Regions from separate parts of the Paenibacillus sp. FSL H7-0735 genome, predicted to be linked through region 1. Evidence: predicted binding sites of a transcription regulator. Region 1 holds the regulator's gene; the other holds the start of a gene.
What was found. The regulator LexA, encoded in region 1, represses DNA repair genes until DNA is damaged. The targets are predictions, from matches to a motif close to CGAACATATGTTCG.
Positions count from the first base shown of each region.

Region 2: addB (helicase-exonuclease AddAB subunit AddB) is a predicted target of LexA. The motif match lies at 1,595-1,608, and genes of this name have one in related genera.

Region 1 is NZ_JBBOZH010000001.1:4,105,210-4,109,872, forward strand. It holds gene NSS82_RS18620 (HAD family hydrolase) at 1-238, opposite strand, end outside; gene NSS82_RS18625 (hypothetical protein) at 273-794, opposite strand; gene NSS82_RS18630 (DUF896 domain-containing protein) at 844-1,053, opposite strand; gene NSS82_RS18635 (LysM peptidoglycan-binding domain-containing protein) at 1,163-1,576, opposite strand; gene lexA (transcriptional repressor LexA) at 1,828-2,454, shown strand; gene NSS82_RS18645 (L,D-transpeptidase) at 2,632-2,970, shown strand; gene NSS82_RS18650 (hypothetical protein) at 3,123-3,503, shown strand; gene NSS82_RS18655 (hypothetical protein) at 3,723-4,301, shown strand; gene NSS82_RS18660 (MBL fold metallo-hydrolase) at 4,410-4,663, opposite strand, start outside.
Region 2 is NZ_JBBOZH010000001.1:5,573,576-5,578,238, forward strand. It holds gene addB (helicase-exonuclease AddAB subunit AddB) at 1-1,463, opposite strand, end outside; gene NSS82_RS25330 (class I SAM-dependent rRNA methyltransferase) at 2,203-3,627, opposite strand; gene NSS82_RS25335 (Na/Pi cotransporter family protein) at 3,727-4,663, shown strand, end outside.

The DNA.
Region 1 (4,663 bases):
CTGCCGTAAAGTTAGCCCAGAGTGCTTCATATGGATTAATTCCGATCATCTTTGTAAATGGGAACGTCTCATAAGATTCATACAAGCTACTTGCTTCCTTACGAACTGCAACTTCTAGTTCTTGTGGATCAATCGTATCCCCGGCGGCTTCACAAGCAGAACGAAATGCTTCTTCGACGCTCCGATCATCCCACAGCAATGTATCATCAAGGTCAAATAGTACAGCAGAAATTGGCATTACAGGTCTCCCTCTCCCTTTAACTGGTCTAGTTCTATTCGTGAACTACTTCAATGTTGTGAGCTTTAGCAAATGCTTCTAATCGTGTACTCATCGCATTAGTATCATAGCGATTCATAAGTCTTGTGAAAATCCATTTCGTACGTTTCCCTTTGTGCTTAATGACTACAGCTCCACGCGAAAGGGTGATTTTCTCAATATCTGCAGCTGGAAGCCCGCGTTCGCGATTGAATTTAATAGTAGACAGTCTTGCTTTTTCCACCTTCAAGTACGGACGACGGAAGAACAATAGCGCTGCCAGCAAATAGTACAGTACTACTCCCAACCAATTAGCCAGCATGCCATTTCCTTTGGCCTGATCAATAGAACCAACTACCCAAAACATAGTGCCAAGTATCACTAACACTACCGGAAATGCAATGTTGCGACCTTTAAAGACTTCGGCATTCTGGGTAGGAGATTTAGAGGCATAAATCGTATCCTTGCCTTGTTTCTTTCTTTGCTTGTTGATTTGCTGTGTGTTGCGTTGAACCATTCTTTCCCAAGAACGGGCCATGTGCGTTCCCCCTAGTCATCCTGAAATATCTATGAAAAGGAACAGCGAGCTAATGTTTAAGCCCCTTGTTACCTTGTTCATGCTCATCGTTATCTACTACTTCAATAGTATTTAATTGTGCTCGGAAGTTATTGCGGATATTCCCCAGGTAAATTTCACGAAGCTTGGCACGTTCCGCCACTTCCTCTTGATTAAGGCCTACGCTCTTCTGTTTGCGTGCCAATTCGTTAATTCGCGCGACCAACTCATCAATATTCAATACTTTCCCTCCCCCTATAAATTAATTCTAACTCTGCCATGAGAAAAAGAGCTTGTCAAGGTCTACTCCCTGCAAGCTCTACTGGTCATTCTATTATGTTCTCAGAAAATTAATAAATAGGTAAAGTAAGTATGTCTCCAGCGTTAATTTGACTACTCTTAATCCCACTTGAACGTTTAATTCCTTCTATATAAACAACTGTCTTCATATCAGCCGGTTTATTCTTAAGGGCAATACTCCATAGTGTATCTCCACGTTCAACCACAATCCGCTTCTCTTCCTTCATTATAGTCGTCGATCCTGCAAATACATTTCCCACTACTGTTAGGCCAGAAAATACTAGCACGATAATCAATATTAACTTAATAAAGAAGTCCTGACGGAACAACGAAATCATCCCTCCTAGCAAACGTTCCGTTATCTCTTTCACCTTAGCGGAATTACGGGCAACGTCATTATGTCCTAAAGATTCAACCACTGGGGCCTTATCGTAGATGCTGCGGTATGTACTGTATTTTAGCATAATTATCATCCTCCAAACACTTGTTCTTACTTTCGAATTCATAATAACACGAACATGTGTTTTGTTCAATACTATTTCAGAACAATTGTTCTCTTTTTTTCGAGAGACTCAAGTGGTTCATTTTATTATCATTTGTCTACCATTTTTTAACTCTAGCAGATTAATATTTATAATAGTTAGAACTTATGTTTGTGCGAACGGTAGTTCTATGTTATAATTTTCCCAAACATTACTATATGGGGTTGATTCCAATGTCAAAGATTTCAAGTCGCCAGCTGGCGATCCTGGAATTTATACGAAGCGAAGTCCGCAGCAAGGGTTATCCACCTTCCGTCCGGGAAATTGGAGAAGCTGTTGGCCTTGCTTCCAGCTCCACAGTTCACGGTCATTTGGACCGGCTTGAGAAGAAGGGACTTATTCGTCGAGATCCAACGAAGCCACGTGCAATAGAATTACTAGGCCAAGAGGATTCAGAGAATGTTCACCAATTCGCCCAGACCATCTCACGGATTCCTGTCGTAGGTAAAGTTACCGCCGGGGTACCTATCACTGCTACAGAGAATATCGAGGACTACTTCCCACTTCCTACTCACTATGTAGGTGACAACAAAGTATTTATGCTGTCAGTTATGGGTGATAGTATGGTGGATGCTGGCATTATGAATGGTGATTATGTAATTGTTCGCCAACAACAAACAGCGGACAACGGAGATATCGTTGTAGCCATGACTGAAGAAGATGAAGCAACCGTTAAGACCTTTTACAAGGAACGTGATCATATACGGCTTCAGCCGGAGAATCCAGCTTATGAGCCTCTTCGCCTTAATCGCGTAACTATTCTCGGAAGAGTCATCGGATTGTTTCGAGATATCCACTAAGTATGCACTCCTACCATAAAAGGCTGTTCCGCAAATGCGGAACAGCCTTTTTTCTGTGTATTTTGCTTTCTCAACCACTAACGAACATTTGTTCTCGTTCGCTAAAATGGGCATTTTCTATGAATAACCGTTTAGGCGTTCTGCTCATATCCTAATCAGAAAGGAGTGTTGTGCATAATGCCAAATTACCGAATTATTGTAGATCTGACCCAAAGAATGTTATATCTTCTGGACAATGATATTGTGATTAGAGGTTTCCATGTCGGCATTGGTAAGATGTTAACCCAATCCCCAGTGGGAGAATTCACGATTATTAACAAACAACCCAATCCAGGCGGTCCCTTTGGTGCCTTTTGGATGGGACTGTCTAAACCACACTACGGGATTCATGGAACGAATGATCCTTCCTCCATTGGGAAAGAGGTATCCCACGGCTGTATCCGGATGTACAACGAGGATGTGTTAACACTCGCAGCTATCGTCCCTATAGGAACACGAGTAACGATAAGGAATTGAATTCGCTGAGGACGTCACAACCCCCAAATCACCATATACAGAATGGGGGTCATTACATAAGTAAGTATTTTTTCATTAGCATACTAGGAGTTTGGTGATTATATGTCGAATATTGTTAACAGGATTGCAAATTGAAAAGGATGTGTTTAGTTTTGAATAACTCAAAAATTAGAACCCTCGTCGATTTTAAAGTCGATGCACTGGGTAAGCTGTCCGGTTTACTTTTAAATGATGAACAAGCTTGTGGAAAAAAAGTGAATTTGCTCACCTCTTTTGGCAGCATTCAGGGAATCGTCTCTCCAGCCGTCTCCAACAAAGAGGATGTATTTGATTTAAAATCTTTGATGGATGATGTAATAGTAGACGAATACATATCTTATTTGGGAGCAGAACACCCTGATAAAAATTTCAGCTATAACTTTGTTGTCCTCAATGACGTTACTGTAAGACCTTATGCTAGTTATGGGACTCCGATCGAATACAAACAGCTGATTGTTTATACCGATCATATCACTGCCTTCAATTTTCTATAGGTTACATACTTACCTTAAAAAGCACCCTTGCAGCAACCCCCAATTTTGCGCCATTTGCAGAATCGGCAGGTTTCTCCGGGTGCTTTTTTTGGGCTAATTCCGAAGCCGATCCTATAATTCCACGAATTTCCCTTTTAAAAGATACTAGTGGGGATCATTCAGGCATATCTTTCAATAAGCAACAATTTGAGTCTAATGAGATAACTGGGAGGTGATTATATGCTGATTATCTTAGTGTACTTATTTGCTATTTTAGGAGTTGTTTTAATTCTAAGTGCCGCCATTATAAAATTGAAAACGCTATCCACTTCATCTGATATTTCTATGCTAGTTAATGCGGCTGCATCCTTTAACATCATTTTCACCAAAACATTCATCCCCCCCAATCAATCTCACTTGATCGCACTTAACGAACCTAATAAAAAATTAGCAATAGGCACCAGAAATCCGAAGAACAACAAAAAAGCAGTAGCAAAGCTATACTCTTTCGATAATGTAATGGGATCCGAGATTGTGGTTAACGCACTTACCCTTTCAAAAGTCTCCAAAAGACAACAAAACAGCAAAACAACTGCAACTAGTGCAGATATTAACGTCCTTAAGGAAGCTGATGAAGAAGCTAATGTGATAGAAGAACTCACGCTTAAAATATATATGAACAGCAAAGAAACGCCTGTGTATTGTATTTCCTTCTTGCCGGGTTTATTGCCTATTCAACAATCCGACAACCAGTACAAGGAAGCTTACTCCCAAGTACAACAATTGCATGCACTCTTCAGGTCAATCGTATCTGAATAATTAAGTTGTTATCGCCATACCTCTCATTTGTTTTCGACATTGAAAGAACTAAAATTGCACACTGAACCCATCAAACTGGTGAATACCCGTACCATGTGCCACTACCTTTTACTCACGCAACTCACGAACTGCCTTTTTGACCCCTTGCAAAATAGATGGATCTAAACCCAGCGTATTATGAGAGCCGTATACTTGGGTAACCCCTGGAATTTCTGTAATCTTCTCTAAGGATGCCACTAAATCAGCCGGACTAGTCGAAGGGTAAAAAGCATAGATTGGCGTAACGTCATACAATAAATCACCTGTAAACAGATATCCGTTGGCATGATCAAATAGGCTGATATGACCTGGCGAATGACCTG
Region 2 (4,663 bases), 1.5 Mb from region 1:
TCAAAAGCAAATAATGGTCCTGTTATACTAGCACGGCATCGTTCCATAGTAGCAAGCAGTTCATCATCCATCTGTCTGCCGCCTTCCAGCGACAAGCTAGGAATACCTTTCCATGAGCGGCCATCCGTCCAGCGATACCCTTGAATCCCACAAGCCAGCACATAGTTTTCTAAAGCATCCATATCCTCACGTGTAATACTACCGTCTAGCGGAAGCAAAAGCTCCGTCTTTACGCAACGGAATACATCCTCGTAACGCCAGCGACGACGCACTACATCCAGCGCGGAACGTATAAATTCCACTAGCGGATGATGCAGCTCATTTACCTTCTGGTCCAGAAAAAATGGCACTCCGTAATCTTGGAACAACGGTTGGATCAGCTGCTCGTAATCGCCAATATTGCGCATCAATACAGCCATTTCGCCATATTTTGCACCTTCATCACGCGCCAGTCTAGTCATTTCGCGCAGTGCTCCCTCAACCTCTGCTCTGTGCGAAACTGCGGCGCCTATGGATATAGCCTCTCTTGCCAGTTCATCCGCACCTATCCAGGCCTTCCGGCGATCATATCCCCGTTCAAGGTGAGCAAGTACTGGACTTTCTTCAAAACGCGGAAGAACCGTTGGCTCCAGCAGCTCGTCCCACACATCAATGCCCAGCTCTTCAGCTATTCCACGCAGTTTAATGTAAGTAACCGCAGTGGGGTGAAACAATTCAAGCTCATTCAACTGATCTCCATATGGGTAAGGACGATCAATTGTAAGCGAAACGGTCAGCTTCGAAGCTTGCTGCATCAATTCTCGAAGCACTACGAATTCCTGCGGAGTAAATCCATGGAATCCATCTACCCAAATCTCCGCCCCGCGAATGTAGGAGGAATCAGGAATATGCTCAGCCAGTTCTGCTAAACGATCCTCTTCATCGATATAGAGACGTGACATTTCCTTCTCTAAATCGCTGAATACCAGCTGCAAATCATCCAGCTTACCCTCAAGAATAGGACTTCTTGCAATAGCTCCTCGCATAGCGGACAACTGCTCTTCTAAATCAGTGGAACCCAAACAGCAACGCTTCATCTCCGTGTGCAGTTGGTTCAGACGTTCCACAAAACCCGGTCTGTCTGCTGAGGCACCGAACAATTTCAGTTCCTCTTTGCGACGACTGATGATTTTGTAAATTAACATTTTCTTACCTTCATCACTGATTGGCAGACTTGCACTGCCACCAGTTTCCTGCTTCACACGATAGGCAAGCCGCGAAAAACTCAGTGTCTGCGCCCGAAGGCTTCCCTTCACATTCCCTACGGTCAAAAGCCCCCGTTCTGCTCCAAAAGAACCTTGCTCTGGCACAAGAATAATAATCGGCGCACCAAGCGGTTCCTTCTCTAAGGAAGAAGAGATAGATTCCCATATTTTTGTTGTCTTGCCACTGCCCGAGCGGCCTAGTAAAAAGGTTACCGACATAAATGATAGACTCCTTCCGTAGCGGAGAAAATATATAAATTACAAGGTGAAATATCCACCTATTGATTACACTCCAATTAAAAAAGTTCAGTGATTCCTCGTCCCTTCAGTATATCATAACCACACTAATCGGAACATGTGTTTGCTAGTATTTTCTAATGTTTTACAAAGGATAAACAACTACGAGTACAAATATAAAAAAGCAAACCTCCGGATTTTGGCGGCTTGCTTTTTAGAGTATTTAGTTTGTTTTTAATGCCAGATGTGCAACGTTAGATTAGAGCTGCCAATGTCGGAGCATAGGGTCAATGTTAGACTGTTCGGTGTTCGGTGTTCGGTGTTCAGTGCTCAACGTTCAGCGTCCAGCATCCAGCGTCCAGCATCCAGCGTTCGTCATTCGGCATTCGGCATTCGGCGTTCAAATTGCACATTTTCGGCTAGGCTTGTTTCATTAATTACTTACGGACCCAGGAGCCGTTATTCGTGGATTCAGTGCTGTTTTGGCAACTTTTCGGACCCCATTGACGCTATTCTTCGAAAATGTGTTGCATTACGGGTGTTTTAAGAGCAATAGCGCCTTTGGGGTCCGTAAGAATTCAATAATAGGCTGTTTACGCTAAATAGAGTCATCTGAGTCCGTTGGCAACTACTTGCCTTACAGTCGACTCACGGCCACCCTACGTCCAGCCCTTTTATCCTATTTGTTACTTGGCACTGTAAACCTTTTTGACCTTCAGGCTTATTTTTTACTCCGCACTTCAAAAATCGCAAACTTCAGATAGTGTCCTTCATTAACGCCAAGTATTTGTGGGTGGTCTTTGCCTGCGGCCCGCCATTCCACAAGTCTCAACACCTTGCCAGCATCTTTAGCTGCATCGGCAATCGTTTCGAGGAACAGATCTGGCTGCATATGGTAAGAACAGCTTGCGGTAACCAAATAGCCGCCTTCGTTCACCAGCTTCATCCCGTGCAGATTGATATCCTTGTAACCACGGCAAGCGCCAGCTACTGCACTTTTGGTTTTGGCAAACGCCGGAGGGTCCAGGATGACTACATCCCAAGTTCTTCCTCCACCTGCTGTCATCGGCTTGGATGTGTCGGTTTTGGCTGTTTTGCCTCCGGATTTAGGATTTGCAGCTGCTGCTGCTGCCTCTGTTCCACTTGCAACTGTCGCCCGTTCAGAACGTTCCTCTAGTCCTTTAACCTGATTCCGTAAATATGCAAAAGCATCATCCACTACGAATTCAACACGATCGCTAAAGCCGTTCAGCTCCACATTCACTTTGGCACTCTCAATGGCATGCGCTGAAACATCGAGGCAGGTTACTTTTTTCGCGCCATACTTGCAGGCATGCAGCGTGAAGCTGCCCGTATGTGAGAAGCATTCCAGCACTGTCGCACCGTCCCAATAAGGGAACGTTACATGTTTACCGCTCTTATTAACTGGCAAGGTCTGTAGCGAACCCTCCTCAGTTTCGATTTCCTGCAGCGTAATGCCGCTTCGTCCCCCCCAACCTTTCATGAGCGGAGCAATAGAAGCTCTATTCTCACGTTGGTCAAAGAAGTAGCCAGTCTTCTGGCCTTCTTCAATATCAACGACCAGCTTCAGGCCATTCTCACTCACAGTTACATGCCGTGGACACTCCCCATACAGCAAACCCGTTGTCTGCTCCATACCTTCAAGCTCGCGCACACTAACATCACTGCGCTCATAGATTCCGCGCGGTGCCATAACCTGCACCAATGCTTCGACGATTTCTGCACGCCGCTTGTCCATTCCGAGCGTAAGCAGCTGCACAACCAAAATATCTCCGAATCGATCTACAATAAGCCCCGGCAAAAAGTCCGCTTCACCATAAACTAAGCGATAAGCATCCGCACCCGGAAGGAACCGATTTCTGTGTTGCTGACAATTCGCAAACCGTTCTGCAAAAAAGGCTGTGTCCATGATCGCAAGGGGTCCCTGTGATACAATTCTTACCCGAATCTGTGACGCTGGATTGTAATATCCCACGGCCAAAAATCGGCCCTGATGATTAAGGACATCTACTAATCCCCCCGCTTCCGGATTTCCTTCTACCGATGCGACTTCACCTGCATAGACCCATGGATGGCCCTGTTCCAGTCTTTTTTTGCGATTGCGTTCTAAAATAACCGATGGCAATGACTTCAACTCCCTGTTTTTCTAAAAATGTTTTTATACATGTCCCATGCAATACATTCATATATTGGTGTACAACCCTCGTCCAAAGGAGTATGCCCTATGTTCAGTGATTTGCTGTTCCCTATCATATATGGTCTTGTTATCTTTCTAGCCGGCATGAAGCTGATGGAAACGGCGTTGTCCAAGCTAGCAGGCCCTCTATTAACTACAAGTCTAAATAGAGCTACCTCAACACCTATTAAAGGAATGATTGCCAGCAGCCTGTTGTCCGCCTTACTCCAGAGCAGTACTGCTGTAACGGTGTTGACTATCGGCATGGTCAATGCCGGCCTGCTCACCTATGCCCGCACACTTGGCATTATCTTGGGCAGCAACATCGGCACCACATTAACTACAGAATTGATCGGACTTCAGATCAATACCATGGCCACGCCCTTGCTGGCAGCCTCGCTCAGTCTGTGGGCAGCGGCAGTTATTGCAGGCGAACTGCCGCCTACATCGCGAGTGGCAGAGCTCTGCCACAAAATATCCCCGCCACTGCAATTTATCAGTCTGGCTGTATCAGGCTTCGCCCTCGTCCTATGGGGGATCGCTGTCATGCAGTCTATCGGCGGAACACTTCAGGAAAGTGGCTTATTCCTCTGGTTCCTAAACCATGCCGCTACAAGTGCCCTATGGGGGCTCGCCGCTGGAGCGTGCCTAACAGCCCTGCTCCATAGCAGCGCTGCTGTCATAGCTATGGCTATGAGCATTGCCGCCTCGGGTGCCATGCCGCCTGAGCTAGGTATAGCCATTGTGCTGGGCGCCAACGTAGGCACCTGTGTCACAGCGGTCATCGCTTCCATCGGCGGCACGCCATCCGGCGTCTTCGTCGCTTGGTCCCATGTTGCGCTTAATGTAGGCGGTGCACTACTATTCTTGCCCATGATCGGGCTGCTACAAGCAAGTGCAGCATGGATTGGTGGAGGCCCTGCTTCACAAATCGCCCACGCCCAGACCATTTTCAACGTAGTCTGCTCACTTCTAGCACTGCCAT